DNA from 4 places in the Shewanella sp. MMG014 genome. Region 3 is predicted to be linked to each of the others. Evidence: predicted binding sites of a transcription regulator. Region 3 holds the regulator's gene; each other region holds the start of a gene.
The links. The regulator sigma-54, encoded in region 3, starts transcription at its own class of promoters, with help from an activator protein. The targets are predictions, from matches to a motif close to GTTGGCACGNNNNTNGNNT.

Region 1 (5,024 bases), on a different contig from region 3:
TGGCTTTGCTACGTTCATACGCCATTCAAGGAATCGATCTGTTTACGATTGGCGTAATACCAGTGCTATTTGGACTCGTTAAACGCACTCACTGGGCCAGTTTAGTGTTAAAAATATACCTCGCAATCCAAACATTGGCGATGTTAGCTTTATCCACAACAGCTATTATTGCCTATCAAATCACCCCTGAAGATGTAAAAGTCGAATTCAACGGAGTGAGTATACCTGTACCGGCTATTGCACTGAGTGCGGTGCTCATTTTGGGGTACCAATATTGGGTCGCGTTTAGCCAAAAAACCACGCAGTATTTGAAACCTGATTGTTAATGTCTTGTGCAAGAATAGCTATATTCACGTAGAAGCTTAAGGTAAAATGTGCCCATAAGACGCATTTATAATAAATAAGAAGAAGTCATTTATGGGCCACCTATCCCCCAGTGAACTATCAATTTTATTGCTAGAGCCTTCAGATACTCAGCGTAAAATTATCACCGCACGCCTACAACAAGAAGGTGTAAATAGCATTCAAACTGCATCAAGTATCACTGATGCGAAAGACATTATCTCAAGACATACTCCTGATTTAGTCATCAGCGCTTTACACTTTTCAGATGGCGAAGCAACCGACTTGCTCAGTTTCATCAAGCAAAGCACTCAATTTAATGACATTCAATTTATGCTGGTCTCTAGTGAGTGTCGACGCGAACAACTTGAAGTGTTCAGGCAATCAGGGGTCGTCGCCATTCTACCGAAACCATTCGATGCCGATCACCTAGCGACTGCGCTCAATTCAACCATCGATTTAATCAGCAACGATGAACTGGATTTAAGTCATTTTGATGTACAAGATATTCGTACATTAGTGGTTGATGATAGCCGAATGGCACGTAATGTCATTAAGCGAACCATTGGCAACTTAGGCATTAGAATCATTAGCGAAGCTGAAGATGGGGCGCAAGCAATAGAACTCATGCAGCAACAGATGTTTGACCTAGTCATCACAGACTACAACATGCCGAGTGTCGACGGTCTAGCACTGACCCAATATATTCGCAATGAAAGTCAGCAATCCCATATCCCAATATTAATGGTCTCATCTGAAGCCAATGATACACATCTTAGTAATGTATCAAGTGCAGGAGTGAATGCACTTTGCGATAAACCTTTTGAGCCTAAACTGGTTAAGCAGCTGCTGTATCAACTATTAGAAGATTAATTTTACTGTGGCACTCGTCATTTTCGCCCCAAAAGCTGGGCAAAGGGGTCATTTACGTCGTAAATGTCACCAAAATGCCCTATTGCTACACATTTATCAGATAAAATGCTTTCAAAGCCCCATGGCTTATGGCATGTTAATCTAGTTTTAAATAAACACATCTATGGAAAGCAGAGAATATCAACATGAACAAAAGTGAATTAATTGCAAAAATTGCAGAAAATGCTGAGTTAACTAAAGCAGAAGCTGGCCGCGCACTAAAGTCTTTTGAAGAAGCTGTTACTGAAGCCATGAAAAATGGTGACAAAATTTCTATCGTAGGTTTTGGTTCTTTTGAAACCTCTGTACGCGCAGCTCGTACTGGCCGCAACCCACAGACTGGCAAAGAAATTCAAATTGCTGAAGCGACTGTACCAAAGTTCAAAGCGGGTAAAACATTAAAAGATAGCGTTAACTAAGATTAACTGCTTGAAAATAAAACCTCCACTTCGGAGGTTTTTTTATGTCTATTGATCACCTTTCTATTAGAAATCCGACCCAAAACTGCACAAAAAAAGTGCACCCCTGCCTCAATACCATGCAACATTTTTGCTACATCATAGTGCGAAAGAACATAAACCATTAATAGTAAAGCATTTATAAACATGGCACATCATTAGCAATAACTCATACAGATGAAATCAACATTGAACCTTGCTGCCCGATAATCAAGCAACAGGTGAAATGAATAATAAAAACTTTGAGGGAATGAAAATGAAAAAAACCTTATATAAAGCTATTGCGCTATCTACAAGCTTATTATTATCTGGTTCTGCATTAGCAGAAGTCACCGGTAATATCGGCGCGACGTCAAACTACCTATGGCGTGGTGTAAGCCAAACTGATAACGGTGCAGCTGTACAGGGTGGTATTGATTATGCCGCTGATTCTGGCTTTTATGTCGGTGGTTGGGCTTCAAACGTTGATTTTGGTGATGGCACAAGTTACGAGTTAGATATTTACGCAGGTTACGGTGGTAATATCACTGAAGATTTAAGCTACGATATTAACTACCTTTATTATGCCTACCCAGATTCTCCTGGTAGTGTTGATTTTGGTGAAGTCACTGTTGGTTTAGCATGGAAATGGTTAGATGTTTCTTATTCACACACTGTCAATGGCGGCGATGATATTGCTTCTGATCCACTTGATTCAAAAGACATGATGTATGCACAAGCTAACCTCACATTCCCACTAACTGAATCACTGTCTTTAGGCGTGCATTACGGTTATTCAGATGGCGATATCATTACTAGCTGGTATGGTACTGATAGCTACTCAGAATACAATGTATCGTTAAGCTCTGATACTGATTACGGTACTGTTTCATTTACTGCATCTGATACAGATTTAGATGATGACGACGCAAAAATTGTACTAGGCTACTCGTACAGCTTTGGTTTATAAGCCATAGTCATTCAATCTGGCACCAATACGAACTAGCTTAGGTCGGCATCGTGCCAATTGTTACACCTCAAACGCCACTCTAATGAGTGGCGTTTTTGTGTGTCAAAGAAACTTTTTGATAACTGCGTTAAGCAAAAAAATAAATAACTGCTACATTGAATTTATAGGAGTAAGTAAACCTTTGGGTGCAATTTGAATGCATATTCTTCGTGGTTGTTTTACAGGAATATCGTAAGCTTCAGCGCTCAATACCCATGATATCAAAGCACGGCTAAAGGCTACCTTTGATATTTACAGCTTATTTGTCACACAGGGACACCACAAATAAGCATGAAATAGAGGGTAGAATAATGGCTAATATTACTGAAAGCATTCCTAACGATACAGAAATCGACGCAATGGTATCACCAAGAAATAAACGTTCAGCTGAAATTATTGAACGAAAACGTCAAGTTAAACGACGCTTAGATGACTATCTTGAACAAGCAGAATTACGTAAAAGTTTAGGTGACGACTTAGAAGATGATTTTTAAACTTCACTTAACCTTACTTAGCTTGCCAAATTAATCCCACGACTTAAGGTAATACGCTAAGCCTGTGCACTCCAGATATACTGTGCAAGTCGGATACTTCTGCTCACCACATTCAGTGATAACCAGTGCATTGCCGCCCCTATCAGCCGTTTGACCTCTTAAATCGTTTTTCAATGCGCTTAGACTTGGAATCGGATAACGCAAATGATCTGCCGACACACTGCAAAAAGAAGTAAACACTTCACCTAATGGGTCGTTTTCGTGATTATAAAGTTCACTTGGTGAATACAAATCAACGGTTGAAGCCTCAACCTTAGCGACTACATACTCTTCTGCATTGGTGCGAAATTTAACGCCATTACAACCAGCAAGCACGACACTCAGCAAACAGATTGTATATACGCTTATAATGTTATCTATCTTCATAAAATCCCTTTTTGTTGGCATACACATCCCAGTGTATGCCTAATCCATTTTTTATCCTTGCGCATTTAACTGCTTTTGTTTAGCAAAGTATTCACGGGTTAGTGCAAATACCACAGGGCTTAACAATGCTAATGCAATCAAGTTTGGAATAGCCATCATGGCATTTAATGTATCTGCAAGTAACCAAATAAACTCAAGCGAACTCACAGCACCAATCGGTACCACTAAGGTCCAAATTAATCTAAATGGCTTGACGACTTTATCACCAAATAAATACTGCATGCATTTTTCACTGTAAAAGCTCCAACCTAGGATGGTCGTAAAAGCAAATACAGCTAATGCAACGGCAACAATATAATTTCCCATAGGCAGTGCATGTGAAAACGCAAAGGATGTTAACGCAGCGCCTGTTTCACCCGAAGTCCATGCTCCCGATACAATAATAGCCAAACCGGTAATCGAACAAACAATAATCGTGTCGATAAACGTACCTAACATCGCCACTAAGCCTTGTTTAACAGGCTCATTGGTTTGCGCAGCAGCATGGGCAATAGGCGCACTACCTAAGCCAGCTTCATTTGAGAACACACCACGAGCGACACCAAAACGAATAGCAGCCCACACAGCGGCACCTGCAAAACCACCTTGGGCAGCTACAGGGTTAAATGCACTATGAATAATCAACTGAAATGCGGCTGGTACTTGGTCAGCATAAACAACTAACACGGCTAAGCCAGCTGTGATATAAAATAGGGTCATTAAAGGGACAAGTTTACCGGCAACGTCTGCGATGCGTTTGATACCACCCATCAATACAGCACCCACAAGCACCATCAGCACTAAACCAGTAATCCAGTTAGGCACACCAAAGTTGCTGCTCATTGCGTCAGCAACTGAGTTGGTTTGCACAGTGTTACCTATACCAAAACCGGCAAGAGAGCCTAAAAGCGCAAATAACGTGCCTAACCAAGCCCATTTGCTGCCTAAACCATTCTTGATGTAATACATGGGACCGCCCACATGATTACCATTTCCATCTTTTTCACGAAATTTAACCGCTAAGACAGCTTCTGCAAACTTGGTAGCCATACCGACTAACGCCGTACACCACATCCAAAATAACGCGCCTGGTCCACCAAGAAATATCGCGGTTGCAACACCGGCAATATTACCTGTACCAATGGTTGCCGAAAGTGAAGTCATTAAAGCGTTAAACGGACTAATTTCACCTTTATGTTTATCGTCGGATGAATCTCGACCAGACCATAATAACTTAAAGCCTGTGCCTAATTTTAGGATTGGCATTAATTTCAGTCCGATAGACAGAAATAATCCCACTCCTAAAATCATCACTAACATGGGAACGCCCCACACTATGCCATTAACTGTATTTACAAATGCCGT
Region 2 (5,024 bases), on a different contig from region 3:
ATTTGCTCATTAGATAAGCCTTGGCAAACCAAAGACAGCACTTGCTGTTCTTTTTTGGTGGTTAATGACAGTAGCTCAGTTTGACGTTGTGTAATAGGTTGGCGGTTTCTTGATTGAATATAATGAGACATCGCATCATGACTGAAATACAATTTATTGTTGTCCAGATTCTTAAAGGCTTCGATGATCTCAATAATCGATGCATCAAAAGACAGTCCACCATGAAACCCATTTGCGATGAGCAAACTTTCAGTGTCAGAGGTCAATTGAGGGCAAAAAGCCAAATGTTTGCCGTCTGCAAGTAATTCTGCCGATAAGTTAGGGATGTGTAATTTGGGATCACTGACATAGTGCAGTAGAATTTTTTTGTGGTGCTCTGCTTGTTGCCACTGGAGGTTAAGCGGGTCGTGGCTAATGGTATTACACTTTAAAAGTTCAGTAATCTGGCAAAGCTGTTGGGTCAAACTTTCAGGTATTTCACCTAAAAAAATATCCGATACAATCATGTCACATCCTTGTTTATAAAACTCGACTATTGAAGATCCTTAACAATAGGTTCGTGAATAATAATTATTCTTAATCACAGTGTCCAGCAATAAGTGATGAGTTAGCAATTTAATTGATCCGAAATGTTTACAAGGTGAATTTTATGTAAATGCAATGTTATTTGTTGTTTTTAATTAGTTAGTTTACTATAAGTCGAAAATTTATAATAAAAGGATACTGCTGGGTATGAATAACAAAGGAAATGGGGTGACTTTTATCGGTCCCGAGACTTCATTGGATGGAGAAATGACGGTAAAAGGACCTGCTTTGATCGCTGGTCAAGTCAAAGGTGTTATTCGTTCAACAGACCAAGTTAAAATTGAAGTAGGTGGCGAAATTGACGGTGAACTTTACTGTCAAGAGTTACGTGTTTGTGGTGTTTTCAAAGGAAAATTACACTGTAACAGTCTCGTTATCGTAAGCTCTGGTGTGGTTGAAGGTGATGTTTCGAGTCATAAAATGGAAATTTATGATGGTGGTCAATTCTTAGGTGCAAGAACTAAAGGCCCTGAGCAAGGTGTATTACCTGAGCTAGCAGCTGATGAACAGCCTGTTGCTCCTTATTCTCAACCTTTTAATGATGAGCCGGCTTACGCATCCCCAAAGCCTGAAGCGCCTATTGCAGAGGCGCCGATAGCTCAGGCTGCAAAAGTGAGTAATGTTAACGTAATGGCCGAGCCTATTACTAACGTTGCTGTTGACACTCCTAAAGTAAAAACTGAAATAAAGCCTGATGTAACGCCTGAGATTAAGCCAGAGTTTGTCGCTGATGAAATGACAGTTAAGACTGATGTCAAGTCAGAAAAACCGGCTCAAGCACAAGAGATTCGTACTCCTGCACCATTAAATAGCGTGCCAGAAAGCGAACCAATGCCAGCGCCTAAGCCGATGTCAAAACTTGAGATTAAGCCACAACCAAATCCTCAAGCTCAGTTAGCGGCAAAAGCAGCAGCAGAAAAAGCGCAACAAAAGAAATCAGGTGCGACTAAATTTGTTGTTGCCGGTGTGGTATTAGCTGCAGCGGCAGCTGGTGCAGTAGTTATAAAGCCTGAATTAGGCGAAGCCTTGATGGCGAAAATTAATTCAACGACGAACACGCAATCAGCAAAATCTGAACCAGCAGTAGAAGATGCAAGTATTGCCAACGTTGAAACTACTGCAGCAGTTGAAGTTATTGATGCTGAAACAGCCCTCGCTGAGCTAGATCAAGCTGCAGCAGCTAAAGCCGTTGAAGCTGAAGCGGCGACAGAGCTTGTTGCAGATGTTAGCGAAACGTCTTCTGACAGTGTTGATGAGTCTATCAATGAGACTTTGGCTGATGAACAAGCTGATTTATTAGCAGAACTAGAAGGCGTTGACAGTGAATTGACTGCCGACATCAATACAGAAGCTGATGATATTGTCGAAAGTGCTGCAGCGTCAGTTGAAGATGACAAAACAAAAGTTGATAGCCTACTTGCTGATTTATTAGCAGAAGAGCGAGCTGACTCTACAGAAGCGGCTGAAGCGACTGAAGAAGCAACGACAACAGCGGGCAATTTATAAGCCTTAAAGCTTAATTTTACATGTTTAAAGGCCCTCATTTGAGGGTCTTTTTTATGCCTGAAACCCAGTGTGATACCACTCGGCGCAACGCTTTTTTTCCTCAGATTTTGACAACATACCAACTTCTTTAGCCCATCCTTTAATCTATCGTTGTTTTGATTTTTATCCGTAAGTTTACTTTTCTTCTTGGAGTTTCAATTGTTATTGAGTGCTTATTTCTATTAGAACACGAATGAATTAATAGCTCTTTTGAGTCAATTTTGGAGACGAGAAGGATGCGCTAATCTTGTGCGCACCGAAATAGCGCTGCACTTATATGGTGCGAAAGTTTGAGGTTATTGACTGCAATAAATTAAATATTTCAACAAAAACATTATCTTACAAGTTTGGCCTAATGATTGAATTGTTATTGCAAACAAATTTATAACAATCACACTTTTGGAGGTCGAGATGAAACTCGTCAGCGCTATCATCAAGCCGTTTAAATTGGATGATGTCCGAGAAGCAATTGCAGGAATGGGCATTGAGGGAATGACTGTTACTGAAGTTAAAGGCTTTGGACGTCAAAAAGGTCACACAGAACTTTATCGTGGCGCAGAATATCAAGTTGATTTTCTTCCTAAAGTAAAATTAGAAATTGCGACAAAATCTGAAAATTTAGACATGCTAATTGAAGCTATCACAACAGCAGCTCACACCGGCAAGATTGGTGACGGCAAAATTTTCGTAACTGATCTTGAACAAGCAATCCGTATTCGTACGGGTGAGCTTGATAACGAAGCATTATAAGGGGGCTGAAATGGAAGAGTTAGCAGCGTTAGGAACAACAGTAACAGAATTACGATTTGCACTAGATACATTCTACTTTTTGATTTCAGGTGCGTTAGTGATGTGGATGGCAGCAGGTTTTGCCATGCTTGAAGCGGGTTTAGTTCGTTCAAAGAACACCACAGAAATTTTAACTAAAAACGTTTGTTTATATTCAATTGCCTGTGTCATGTACCTACTTGTCGGTTACAACATTATGTATGTTGATAATGTTGAAGCGGGTTGGTTACCTTCATTTGGTTCATTAATAGGGTCACAATCAGCCGATGCGGATCACGCACTTGAGTCAGATTTCTTCTTCCAAGTTGTGTTTGTCGCTACTGCAATGTCGATTGTGTCTGGTGCTGTTGCTGAACGTATGAAGCTATGGTCATTTTTACTTTTCTCAGTGGTATTAACAGGTGTTATTTACCCAATTGAAGGATACTGGACATGGGGTGGTGGTTTCATTTCTGCTGCTGGTTTTGTTGATTTTGCAGGTAGTGGTATCGTGCACATGGCTGGTGCAGCAGCAGCGATTGCTGGCGTACTGTTACTTGGAGCTCGTAAAGGGAAATACGGCGCGAATGGCGCAGTAAACCCAATTCCTGGTTCAAACTTACCAATGGCGACATTAGGTATGTTTATCCTATGGATGGGTTGGTTTGGTTTTAACGGTGGTTCTCAGTTATTAGTATCAGATGCTGAAAATGCATCAGCAGTAGCAAAAATCTTTGTTAACACAAACTCTGCAGCCGCATTTGGTGCAGTATCAGCACTCATTGTTTGTAAAATTGTTTGGGGTAAAGCTGATTTAACCATGATTTTAAATGGTGCATTAGCTGGTTTAGTAGCTATTACCGCTGACCCATTATCGCCTTCATTATTGATGTCTGCAGTTATCGGTGTCGTTGCTGGTGGTGTGGTTATTTTCTCAATCGTTGGTTTTGACCGCATTAAAATCGATGACCCAGTAGGTGCAATTTCGGTGCATGGTGTATGTGGTTTCCTAGGCTTAATGCTAGTGCCATTATCAAATGCTGACGCAAGCTTTGGCTCGCAGTTATTTGGTGCTGCAGCAATCTTCACTTGGGTATTTGCCGCTTCATTTGCTGTTTGGTTTGTCCTTAAAGCAACTGTTGGTATTCGTGTTACTGAAGAAGAAGAGTATAACGGTATGGATGCATCAGACTGTGGTGTTGATGCATACCCAGAGTTTGTATCGATTAAATCAGCGGGTTAATAACTGAAAAATCGTGTATAAAAGCAGAGCTATTTAGCTCTGCTTTTTTGTTATACTGATGAAATACCAATGCTCTTATTTGAATAGGTCTCACTATGGCTAAGTCACTTAGGTTAACGCTTCTTATTAGTGTTATAGCACTTGCGGGAATAACGATGACTACGCTAAGCCATGCGGGTAAAGTTGTGGTTCGTAAATCATCTGACCCCTTTGATGCCTTTGCCGTTAGAGATGCGGTTCAGCAGGATCATCAGTGGCAAGAAATGCTACGTATGCAACAACAAATTCAAATCCTTCAAGCGTTGCCTTTAGGGTGCCTCGCAGTCGCTGTCCCATACCATTATTATAATTGTGCAGGCAGTATGTACCGACCTTACATGCATCAAAATCAAGAGTTATTTATTCAAATTGACCCGCCTAAAATACCACAAGTAAAGTAATTACTATCTTCTTGGTGATGTGCTTCGCTATGTTCTTAGCGATATACATTGCCCAGTTTATTCTGTTTCAGTTGATTGTTGCTGAACAGCCTTAACCTTATTGAAAATATTTTTTGTCACATTTATATATCTCAATTTTCGTACATGCATCTATGCTTAATAAAGGTGTTTTGTACGGGGCATAAATATGTTTCAAAAATATGAAAATAACAAAAAAAATAATAATGCAATTTTACCTCGCAATAATATACAGCTAAGCCTTTGTTTGGCATTGCTATTACCTCTCTTTCTTTTTGGCTGCTCTAGCACTCAACCCCATCAAAGTTCAGCCAATGCCACAGAGTTGTTTAATGACAGCTATTTCACGCCAACGGCAATACCAGCAACTGAAACAATCTATGAGTTACCTGAAGGCATGGTTAATGAGATTAAAAAAGCCTATG
Region 3 (5,024 bases):
TAATTTGCTGTTGATTGGTTTAATGCGCTTTGAGCAGCGCAAAAGCTTAGTTTAAGCGTATTCCCGAGTAGGATATGAGGTTAATAAAGCATGGCTGTTAGCGGTTTAAAGTCGTAAGTTTCAATGTTTTGCTAGTAAGTGATAACTAGCAACGAGTTGGCCTGAAAGCGTTAAATCATATAAAAGGATTAGCTTTCTTCGTCAAATTTGTCGTTAATCAGTTGGCAAACCGCATCTAGTGCTTGCTGCGCATCAGGGCCTTCAGCCTCAACAGTAATCACTTTCCCTATACCACTTTCTAGCATTAACAACCCTAACACACTCGCAGCGCTGGCTTGTTTGTCACCTTGAATCAAGGTAATGCAGGCTTTAAATTCTGTAGCCAATATAGCTAATTTTGTTGCCGCTCGAGCATGAAGCCCAAGTTTATTACTGATGGTGATTTCTCTGGAGATATTCATCGTCACAGGTTGAGCTCTCGGTGGCGAGCGCTAACTTGGTGTTTACTGTTACTGAAGCGCTGTGTGAGTTGATCTGCAATATAAACCGAGCGATGCTGTCCACCTGTGCAGCCAATCGCGATGGTAAGGTAACTGCGATTATTGCGCTCAAGATGCGGCATCCAAGTATCAAATAAATTCTCAATCTGCCAGATGAACTTATTGACTAGGGGTTGTCTGCCTAAGAATTCTTGTACTGGTTGATCAAGACCCGTTAATGGTCTTAACTCAGGCTCCCAATGTGGGTTTGGCAAAAAGCGGACATCAAACATAAAGTCGGCTTCAGTAGGCATACCGTGCTTGAATCCAAATGATTCAAAGTGAATGACTAATTCTTTATCAACACTGCCCATAAGAATTTGTCGGACTTGATCGCTCAAATCGTAAATATTCAGCTGAGATGTGTCGATGTAGTGATCAACCATTTTGGCGATTGGCTCGAGCAATCGACCTTCAAGTTGAATCGCTTCTTGTAATGAGATTTGATTTTTTGACAGCGGGTGTAATCGACGTGTTTCACTGTATCGTTTAAGCAGTACTTGATCATTGGCATTTAAAAATAAACTAATGATCGTGGTATCGTCGGACAACAAAGCGATTTGCTGCTCTAATACTTTGCCTTGCTCTTCGATATTACGCACATCAACACTGATGGCGACAAGTTCGTTATTTCCTTTTAGCTGCTCTAGTAGGCTGCCAATCAGTGGGAGAGGTAGGTTATCAACACAGTAATAACCTAAATCCTCTAACACTCTTAAAGCAACTGACTTACCTGAGCCCGATCGTCCTGATACGATGACAAGTTTCATGCAGTAATAACCTGATACAGTTCTGTAGCGTCATGACTCTTTCGAAGTCTTTTAAGGATGAGTTTATCGCTTAATTTCTCAGCCATACTTGATAACGTGCTTAAGTGTTGCTGACATTGCTCAGAAGGAACCAATAAGGCAAATAAAATGTCTACTGGCTTCTTATCAATAGCATCAAAGTCGATAGCTTCTTCACATTTGATCAAAATAGCGATCGGCGATTCAATGTCGTCTAAACGCCCATGTGGAATCGCAATGCCATTGCCGATACCTGTGCTACCCATTTTTTCACGTGCTATTAAACTTTCGAAAATAGCTTGTGAAGATAGAGTAGGGTACTGGTCAGCCATTAAATTGCTGATAAGTTCCAGTACCTTTTTCTTACTGCCCGGAGTGGCACAGGTAGTGCACGCCGGCTGCAGGATGGTGCGAAGTTCCATCGTTAGTGTTTAATTAACTTCTCTTTGTGTTTAATTACCTGACGGTCTAATTTGTCTATCAGGGCGTCAATTGCGACATACATATCTGCGTTTTGAGATACGGCAAAAACTTCACCTCCTTTGAGGTGCAATTTAGCTTCGGCAATCTGTTGTAACTTTTGTACATTGAGCACAACGTGAACATTATTGATCTGTTCGAAGTGACGTTCAAGCTTTGAAAACTTAGTTTGCACATACTCACGTAAAGATTGAGTAATTTCGATATGGTGTCCAGTCAGGTTAATTTGCATAGATCATCCTCCAATAACAAAGGCTTATAAGCTTTTGCGTTGGTTTGAGGGAGGGATGAGCATTGCTTCACGATATTTGGCGATCGTACGCCGAGCAACATTGATCCCTTGTTCTGCCAGTAGCGTCGCCATTTTACTATCGCTAAGTGGCTTTTTCTGGTTTTCTGCGGCGACCAGCTTTTTGATAAAGGCTCTGATTGCTGTAGAAGAACACTCTCCGCCATCATCGGTACTTACGTGGCTAGAGAAGAAGTATTTTAGTTCAAAAAGGCCGCGAGGGGTGTGCATATATTTTTGAGTTGTAACCCGTGAGATGGTCGATTCATGCATCTCTACCGCTTCGGCAATATCATTTAATACCATAGGCTTCATGGCTTCTTCGCCGAACTCAAAGAAACCTTGCTGGAATTGAACAATACAATTTGCCACTTTTAACAGGGTTTCATTGCGGCTTTCAATACTTTTAATAAACCATTTGGCTTCTTGTAAGTGACCGCGAATGAATTGGCTGTCAGCTTGATTGGCTGAGCCTTTTGCCATGGCCGCATATTGCTGATTTACGCCTATTTTAGGCATATTATCTGGGTTTAATTCAACGACCCAACGGCCATTCTTTTTAAACACTGTGACATCTGGGATGACGTACTCATCTTTGATTGGAGTAATTTGTAACCCTGGGCGAGGGTTCAGTGTTTGGATAAATTGAATCGCTTCGCGTAAATCATCTTCTTTAAGCTTGGTTTTACGCATTAGTAATCTGAAATCACGGCCTGCTATTAAATCTAGGTGTTCAGATATCAGTAATTTTACATTTTCTATGCAAGGGATTTCGCTTGGGTATTGTCCCAATTGAATCATCAAACATTCGCTTAAATTTCTTGCAGCGACACCCACTGGATCAAAATGTTGTACACGCTTTAATACGGCTTCAACCTCATCAAGTTCAATATCCTCAAGACCGAGTGCATCGAGAATATCTTCTGTTGATTGGGTTAAGTAACCTCTATCATCAATTGCGTCGATGATGGCTGTCGCAATGGCGAGGTCATTTTCAGAAAATGGGGTTAAGTTTTTTTGCCATTCTAAATGTTCGTACAAACCTTCAGTCGTTTCACCTTGAAATGGCATATCGTCATCACGGCTTACAGCGCCAGAACCTGAGTTAGGAGAGGCGGTGTAGACTTCATCCCAAGTGGTATCCATTGGTAAGTCTTCAGGCATGGACTCTTTCGTAAGTGACTCTGTGGTATCGACTGATGAGGTGTCTTTTTCTACGCTGACTTGGCTGTTATCGCTAAAATCGGTGTCAGTTTGCTGAGCATTGTCTTTGACTGGTTCTTTTGCTTTGGCAAACTCATCCTCAAGCTCAAGAAGAGGATTTGAGTCAAGTGCTTGCTGAATTTCTTGCTGTAGCTCCAAAGAGGAAAGTTGCAATAAGCGAATGGCTTGTTGCAACTGCGGGGTCATTGTCAGGTGTTGACCCATTTTAAGTTGGAGTGAGGCTTTCATTTACCGCTTATCCCTAATTGAATTTCATCATCGCGACTACAATGTTATGGGTCTAGCACTTTTGTAAGTGTTAGCTAGACTTTAACCGAACTTGGGTTCTACTTTGCCAAAAATTAGCGTTACGTTTTGAGTCTAGTGTATAACGCTAAAAAGTGGGACTGGTTGGCCGCGAAAATGCCATGCTTGTACACTAAAGAATGCTAACTATAGCTTGAATTGCTCACCTAAGTATACTGACCTGACTTGCTGATTGTCTAAGATCTCAGCAGGCGTACCTTCAGCAATTAAATCTCCGTGGCTGACAATATACGCACGCTCACATACATCAAGTGTTTCACGGACATTATGGTCGGTAATCAATACGCCAAGACCACGATTTTTTAGTTGTTGAATAATTTTCTTAATATCTATCACAGAGATAGGATCAACACCCGCAAATGGTTCATCTAATAAAATAAACTTAGGATTGGCGGCTAAAGCGCGTGCTATTTCTACACGTCGACGTTCACCACCTGATAGAGCCATACCTTGGCTGTCACGAATATGGGTAATATTGAACTCTTCTAATAAGTGCTCTAACTCTTCGATTCGTTGCTCACTCGATAAGGTTTTACGGGTTTGCAGCACTGCCATGATGTTATCGTGCACAGTGAGTTTTCTAAAAATACTGGCTTCTTGAGGTAAGTAACCAATACCTTTACGAGCACGTAAATGCATTGGGTCTGCAGTCAAGTCGTCAGAATCAATCAAAATACGACCTTTATCGCTTTTGACTAAGCCAACAACCATATAAAAGGTTGTGGTTTTACCTGCACCATTTGGCCCTAAAAGACCAACAATCTGACCCGTTTTAACGGTTAGGCTAACGTTTTTGACAACTTGGCGGCTTTTATAGCTTTTTGCTAAGTTCTCAGCTGTTAAGGTAATTTGTGTCATTATTGCTTTTGCTCTGCCGCAGGGGTCGTTATGTCTGCATTGGTTGAGTTTTGAATATCAGATTCTTGAGGGGTGACTGATTCAAGGAGGGCATCAGTGTTAGTTTCAACAGCATTTGCCTCAGGAGTCACTGTTTGATTCTCAGTTACATTGTTAGATGCATTGTCAGTCGTATCAGCATCTGGGTTATCAAGCGAATCATTATTTTCTAACGGCGCTTCGTCTGAGTTATCAAGTTCTTCGTTTTCTTTATTCAAGTCAGGGTAATTTTCTGGCTGAAAAATTGTGATAACTCTGTCTTTTCCTTCACCTGTGCTTTCAGCGATCAGTTGCTGTTTATCAATATTATAGCTAATGAGATTACCAGTAACCTGACTGCCTGCCTGGTCAAGTTTTGCATTGCCTTTTAAGGTTAAAATACTGGTCGAAAGCTCATATTTTATTTCGTTTGCACTTGCGGTACCGATACGGCCATCATCGAGTTCTTGTGAGAATGTGGCTGGATTACCTGTCGCAATCATGGTTTTTTTGCCACCTGAT
Region 4 (5,024 bases), on a different contig from region 3:
AACTCGCTGACTGCTTTCTTTCAAGACAAAAAAGCCACTGATATCAGTGGCTTTTTTATATTATCTAATTCACATTCAAGCCGTTGGCTGAATAAATAGATAGCTTTATATTCTGGGTTAGGAATATAGGAAGAATCTAGTCACTCAATCTCACATTAGCAGCTAATGTAACAAAGTAAGACTATTTGAAATCAACACCCTAACACTGTAGCTAGGTTATTTTAGATAAAAATAACCCCAGCACAAAGTCTGGGGTAAACCAATATAAACTAGGATGATGGTTTCAAAGCCGGCATTGTTCTAATTTTAAAACCGTTGCCAGCAGTGATTCAAAACTTGCGAAGTTGCTGGTTTGCACATTTTGATGAAAAGGGGTCATTTCTCAACAAGATGCGTGACTCAAACCATTCCGAATCAACTGAAATCTATTGTATTGATTTAAGAACATAGTTCAAGTCGTACCGTTTAAATTGTTTTAGCTACAAAACAAAAAATACACTGTACATTTTTCAAACACAAACAATTAACCACCTGTTTTTTAATGAAAAATAAAAAAGCCGCACAATAATGAGCGGCTTTATTTTAAATTTCGAACAATGTTTCCATATATTCTTACGTAATTTAACCCTTATATGCGTATTTATTTACGTAATTTGTATAAGTGATCAAATTTAGCATCCCAGTATGGCGTGCTACCAATGTGCCCCTTAATAAAGTCAATGAATGCGCTGACTTTTGGTGCAAGATGTTTACGACGAGGGTAAACCGCTTGAAGTGGTAAGTTATTGGTTAACTGCCAATCAGGTAGTAAAGGAACTAAAGTCCCTTGCTCAATTTCGTCTTCCATGAGGTAACTTGCAAGATACGCAATGCCTAAGCCGCTGACAGCGGCGGATTTAAGTGCAGGTGCATTATCAACACGGAAGTTACCAGAAACACCGATCTCACAGTAATCTTCACCTTTCTTGAACTGCCACATACTGTGTTCATGCCACTCACCTTGATATACAAGACAGTTATGATCAACTAACTGTTCTGGGCGAGAAATTGTGCCATGTTGAGCAATATACTCAGGTGATGCAGCTAAAAGGAACTGACACTTCATTAAAGGACGTGCCACCATGCCCAAAGGTAATTGCTCAGACATAGTTAATAGTAAATCTAACCCTTCGCTGACCACGTCAACCTTATGATCCAATAAGCTAACCTGTAGCTCTAACTCAGGGTGTTTAGCCATAAACTCAGGTAATGCAGGGATAATATGCATAGTACCGAACGACTGCGAAATACCTACTTTCAATACACCACGAGTAGCATCATTAAGATTGTGCACACTCGCCACGGCTTGCTCTGCATCTCTTAGCAGCTCTTCACCTTGGATATAAAGTAAGTTCCCGGCCTCAGTAAGACTCAAACTACGTGTAGTACGTTGAATAAGTTGAACCCCAAGTTTATGTTCAAGATCAGCAACCTGAGTACTTACTTTGGATTTAGATATACTCAGTCTTCTCGCTGCAGCGCTGAAACTACCAGCACGGGCAACATGAGTAAAAATAGCAATAGGTTCTAACAGTTCTAACATTGGAGTCGCCTTACGCTGTTTACGACATTAAAAATAGTTTTTGGTATGCAAATAACTGTAACTTGCCCGAAACAAAACTGAGCAAAAATCAGTCAGGAATGCAGTGTAAAAATAATACACAGAACACCAAAAAAGAAATTAAATACAGATAATCCGTTATCTTGAATAACCAACCAAAACTAAAACAATAAGTTAATAGGTTAGCAATTCAGTTTTATAATTTTAGGAGTATACCAAAAAAACTATAAATGGCTCTATATTTATAATATACAATTTTTTTATCAGAACAAATAATTAGTTTCTTAGAAATGTCGTTGAATAAGGGGATTAAGCGGATTAATAACGAAAAAGCCCCTGCAAAAGGTTGCAGGGGAAGGTCAGGTACATTTTAACAATGCTATAAATTGAACAATCAAGATAATGAATAATTACCGCTAAAGAATAGGTAATTGTTATTACCTTAAGCTTCACTCAAGCTTAAAGAGTCACTCAAGATAAATTACTCATATAACTCGTGATCTAATGTTGCTAATTGGTAATCAGACAACTGAGGGATAGACTGGCGCATCTCACCTTCTATAATCATAAGTTCTTCAAAGTCTTCACAAATCTTTTCAGCTTTCGCTTCGATAGCTTCTGATTGCTCAGCAACTTGTAACTCAATATCCTCGCCCATTTTTTCCATTTTCTTTCCGAACGAGTCCATTTTCTCTTCGAAGCTACCACCTTCTGAAGACATCATTTCAGCACCAAGGGCCATCATAAAACTGCCCATAGAATTTTCTATCATCGCTTCCATTTCTTTCTGGAAGTCTTCATTGAATGCTTGCTCAATTGATGATTCAGTCGCTCTTAGATAGAATTTATCGCCTTGCTGATAAGCAGCTTCATCCAAGCGGCTTTGAATGCCTGCTAACATTTCATCAAGCTTAGCCCCTGTCGCATCACCAAAAATTGGCGTAAGCGCTAAACTCACAGCGTCGGTGGCAAGTACGACGACTTCATTAACGAGATCGATAATTTCTGGAACTTGCTTAGATAAGCCTTCAGAATAATCTGACACTAAGTTTTGTTGCTTAGCGTTAAGTTTAATTTTATTACCTTCAACAAATAATTCGCCCATTTCGACACGATATAACTCTTGGCCTTTTTCACTAACGAGTAGTTTTTGCGGTTCTACCGTCACATCATAATTTAAGGTTACATTGCATTGCTGATCTTCAATTGACAGTTTAGCCATTGCAGGGTTGAAGGCGCCAGCTGTAAAAATTAATCCTGATAATGCAATGCCTTTAAGTAACCCTGTGTTGGTATAATTTAACGTTTTCATTAGCCATTTCCTTGCTGTTAAACAAATACAATCTTTCACGACTAGACTGTATTTTTAATAATAAGTGAACCAAAACTCTATTAAGTGACTTAGCGCCAGTTAAAGAACGCTTTACTTAATCCATATAAAGCACACAGCGTGCCAAAATAGATAAATCATTATATTTCAAACAATTAAGAAAACATTCTAGCAACGAATTAGGCGGGATTACTAAAAAAGTTTACTCAGTTTGCGTGAGATTAACCATAAAGTGGTTTATTTCACACATTAATAATATAAGTTCATCAGCGCTTTTCTGCGCCGATAGCAGAATAAAGATCGCCTAATTAGAGCAGGTTATAATTCAGCCGTCTTGGGGCTGAAAATTTTGAACCGTAAGATTTTGAAACCTAAAGTTTTGAAACTGAAAGTATTGAGACTGAAAGTATTGAAGAGGAAAGACTTGAAATACGACGTATTGAAGTAAAAAGCATTAAGCCGCTTTTAAAATATCGAGCGGCCTAGAGATTGCGAAAGGTGTTCTAGCATGTGTGTGCCAGCGAGTGAGTTGCCATTTTGATCAAGTTCAGGTGACCAAACACAAATGGACATGTCTCCAGGAATTACAGCAATGATGCCACCGCCTACGCCACTTTTACCCGGCATACCAACTCGATAGGCAAACTCCCCTGCACCATCATATAAACCTGATGTAGCAAGCAAAGCATTCAGCTGGCGAGTTTGTACAGGTGTAATCAACTGATGACCTTGTAAGGTTTTCCCTCGATTAGCTAAATAGAACATCGCTTTTGATAAATCCGCGCAGTTCATTTTTAATGAACAGTAATGAAAGTAACTTTTTAATACCGTATCAACATTACCTTCGAAATTTCCAAAAGACTTCATTAAGTAAGCAATAGAGGCATTTCTAGCGCTGAATTTGAACTCAGAGTTAGCCACATTCTTGTCAAAACAAATATGTGAGTTACCACTAAGCTTTCGTACTTCTTCCAACATACGATGCTTAGGGGCGCTTTGTCTTGCTTGAATCAAATCGGCAATCACTAAAGCACCGGCATTAATAAAGGGATTTCGCGGGATCCCGCGTTCTAATTCAACTTGTACAAGCGAATTAAAGGACTGACCCGAAGGTTCTTTACCTACTCGACACCAAATTTCATCTTCAGAATACAAACTCAACGCCAGAGTTAAACTAAATACTTTGGAGATACTTTGAATTGAAAATGGCTCAAGATAGTCGCCAGCGCCCACAGTTTGACCATCAGCTGTGGTGACTGCTATGGCAATTTTATTCGGATCGACATTACCCAATGCTGGTATGTAGTTTGCGACCTTCCCAGAACCAATAAGTGGCCGAACTTTGTCGACCACTTGTTCTAGCAATATTTGCTCAGGCATCGGCTATATTAGCCCCACCAGATATCATAAAGTGCACTAACTTCAAGTTGAGGCACTTTTTTCGATTCCCAAAATGCTTTCACAGCAGCAACGTCTTCTTCAGTACATTTACCGATTTGCTGCGTTGCAATAATACCTTCCCACATTTTATGACCGCCGCCATGGAAGCCTAATTTACGAGGCTCGATAACTTGATCGATAAACTCGTCAACAGCTTTATCAATATCCTCTTCAGAAATTGATTCTTCGAACGTCCAGTTGACATCAAAACCAAGTTCTTGGAACTCATCAACGCGTAACTTTTTACGTAAACGGCGAGTACGATTCTTAGCCATGTTTTTATCCTAGTTAGTATTAAATGAAGATATTGTTATAACAAGTTGAGGAATAAGCTTAGCTTACTCGCTCAAACATCAAGTCCCAAACACCATGACCTAAGCGATGGCCTCGAGCTTCAAATTTAGTTAATGGGCGATGTTCAGGACGCTCAACGACAGTATTAGTTGCTGACTGGTTTTTATAACCATCAGCAGCAGACATCACTTCTAGCATATGTTCACTGTAATTTTCCCAATCTGTCGCCATGTGGAAGACACCACCAATTTTAAGCTTACGACGGATTAGTTGAGCGAACTCAGCTTGTACGATACGGCGCTTATGGTGACGTTTTTTGTGCCATGGATCAGGGAAAAATAGTTGGACTCTCGCTAACGA

Region 1: a site for sigma-54 is predicted at 1,859-1,877, ahead of J8L86_RS12280 (TorF family putative porin). Genes of this name have one in related genera too.
Region 2: a site for sigma-54 is predicted at 2,477-2,495, ahead of J8L86_RS11635 (P-II family nitrogen regulator). Genes of this name have one in related genera too.
Region 4: a site for sigma-54 is predicted at 3,040-3,058, ahead of J8L86_RS01825 (YggN family protein). Genes of this name have one in related genera too.

Annotation. Positions count from the first base shown of each region.
Region 1 covers NZ_JAGJDZ010000006.1:320,670-325,693, forward strand. Annotated here, with positions in the region: gene J8L86_RS12265 (hypothetical protein) at 1-326, shown strand, start outside; gene J8L86_RS12270 (response regulator) at 418-1,215, shown strand; gene J8L86_RS12275 (HU family DNA-binding protein) at 1,401-1,673, shown strand; gene J8L86_RS12280 (TorF family putative porin) at 1,969-2,661, shown strand; gene J8L86_RS12285 (hypothetical protein) at 3,012-3,194, shown strand; gene J8L86_RS12290 (hypothetical protein) at 3,225-3,620, opposite strand; gene J8L86_RS12295 (sodium:alanine symporter family protein) at 3,672-5,024, opposite strand, start outside.
Region 2 covers NZ_JAGJDZ010000006.1:152,749-157,772, reverse strand. Annotated here, with positions in the region: gene J8L86_RS11645 (response regulator transcription factor) at 1-506, opposite strand, end outside; gene J8L86_RS11640 (polymer-forming cytoskeletal protein) at 733-2,091, shown strand; gene J8L86_RS11635 (P-II family nitrogen regulator) at 2,542-2,880, shown strand; gene J8L86_RS11630 (ammonium transporter) at 2,891-4,141, shown strand; gene J8L86_RS11625 (hypothetical protein) at 4,297-4,581, shown strand; gene J8L86_RS11620 (tetratricopeptide repeat protein) at 4,769-5,024, shown strand, end outside.
Region 3 covers NZ_JAGJDZ010000003.1:198,784-203,807, forward strand. Annotated here, with positions in the region: gene J8L86_RS06115 (HPr family phosphocarrier protein) at 189-461, opposite strand; gene rapZ (RNase adapter RapZ) at 464-1,309, opposite strand; gene ptsN (PTS IIA-like nitrogen regulatory protein PtsN) at 1,306-1,749, opposite strand; gene hpf (ribosome hibernation promoting factor) at 1,752-2,039, opposite strand; gene J8L86_RS06135 (RNA polymerase factor sigma-54) at 2,064-3,548, opposite strand; gene lptB (LPS export ABC transporter ATP-binding protein) at 3,753-4,484, opposite strand; partial or broken gene lptA (lipopolysaccharide transport periplasmic protein LptA) at 4,742-5,024, opposite strand, start outside.
Region 4 covers NZ_JAGJDZ010000001.1:440,432-445,455, forward strand. Annotated here, with positions in the region: gene J8L86_RS01820 (LysR family transcriptional regulator) at 641-1,582, opposite strand; gene J8L86_RS01825 (YggN family protein) at 2,082-2,912, opposite strand; gene glsB (glutaminase B) at 3,396-4,310, opposite strand; gene J8L86_RS01835 (50S ribosome-binding protein YggL) at 4,319-4,645, opposite strand; gene trmB (tRNA (guanosine(46)-N7)-methyltransferase TrmB) at 4,704-5,024, opposite strand, start outside.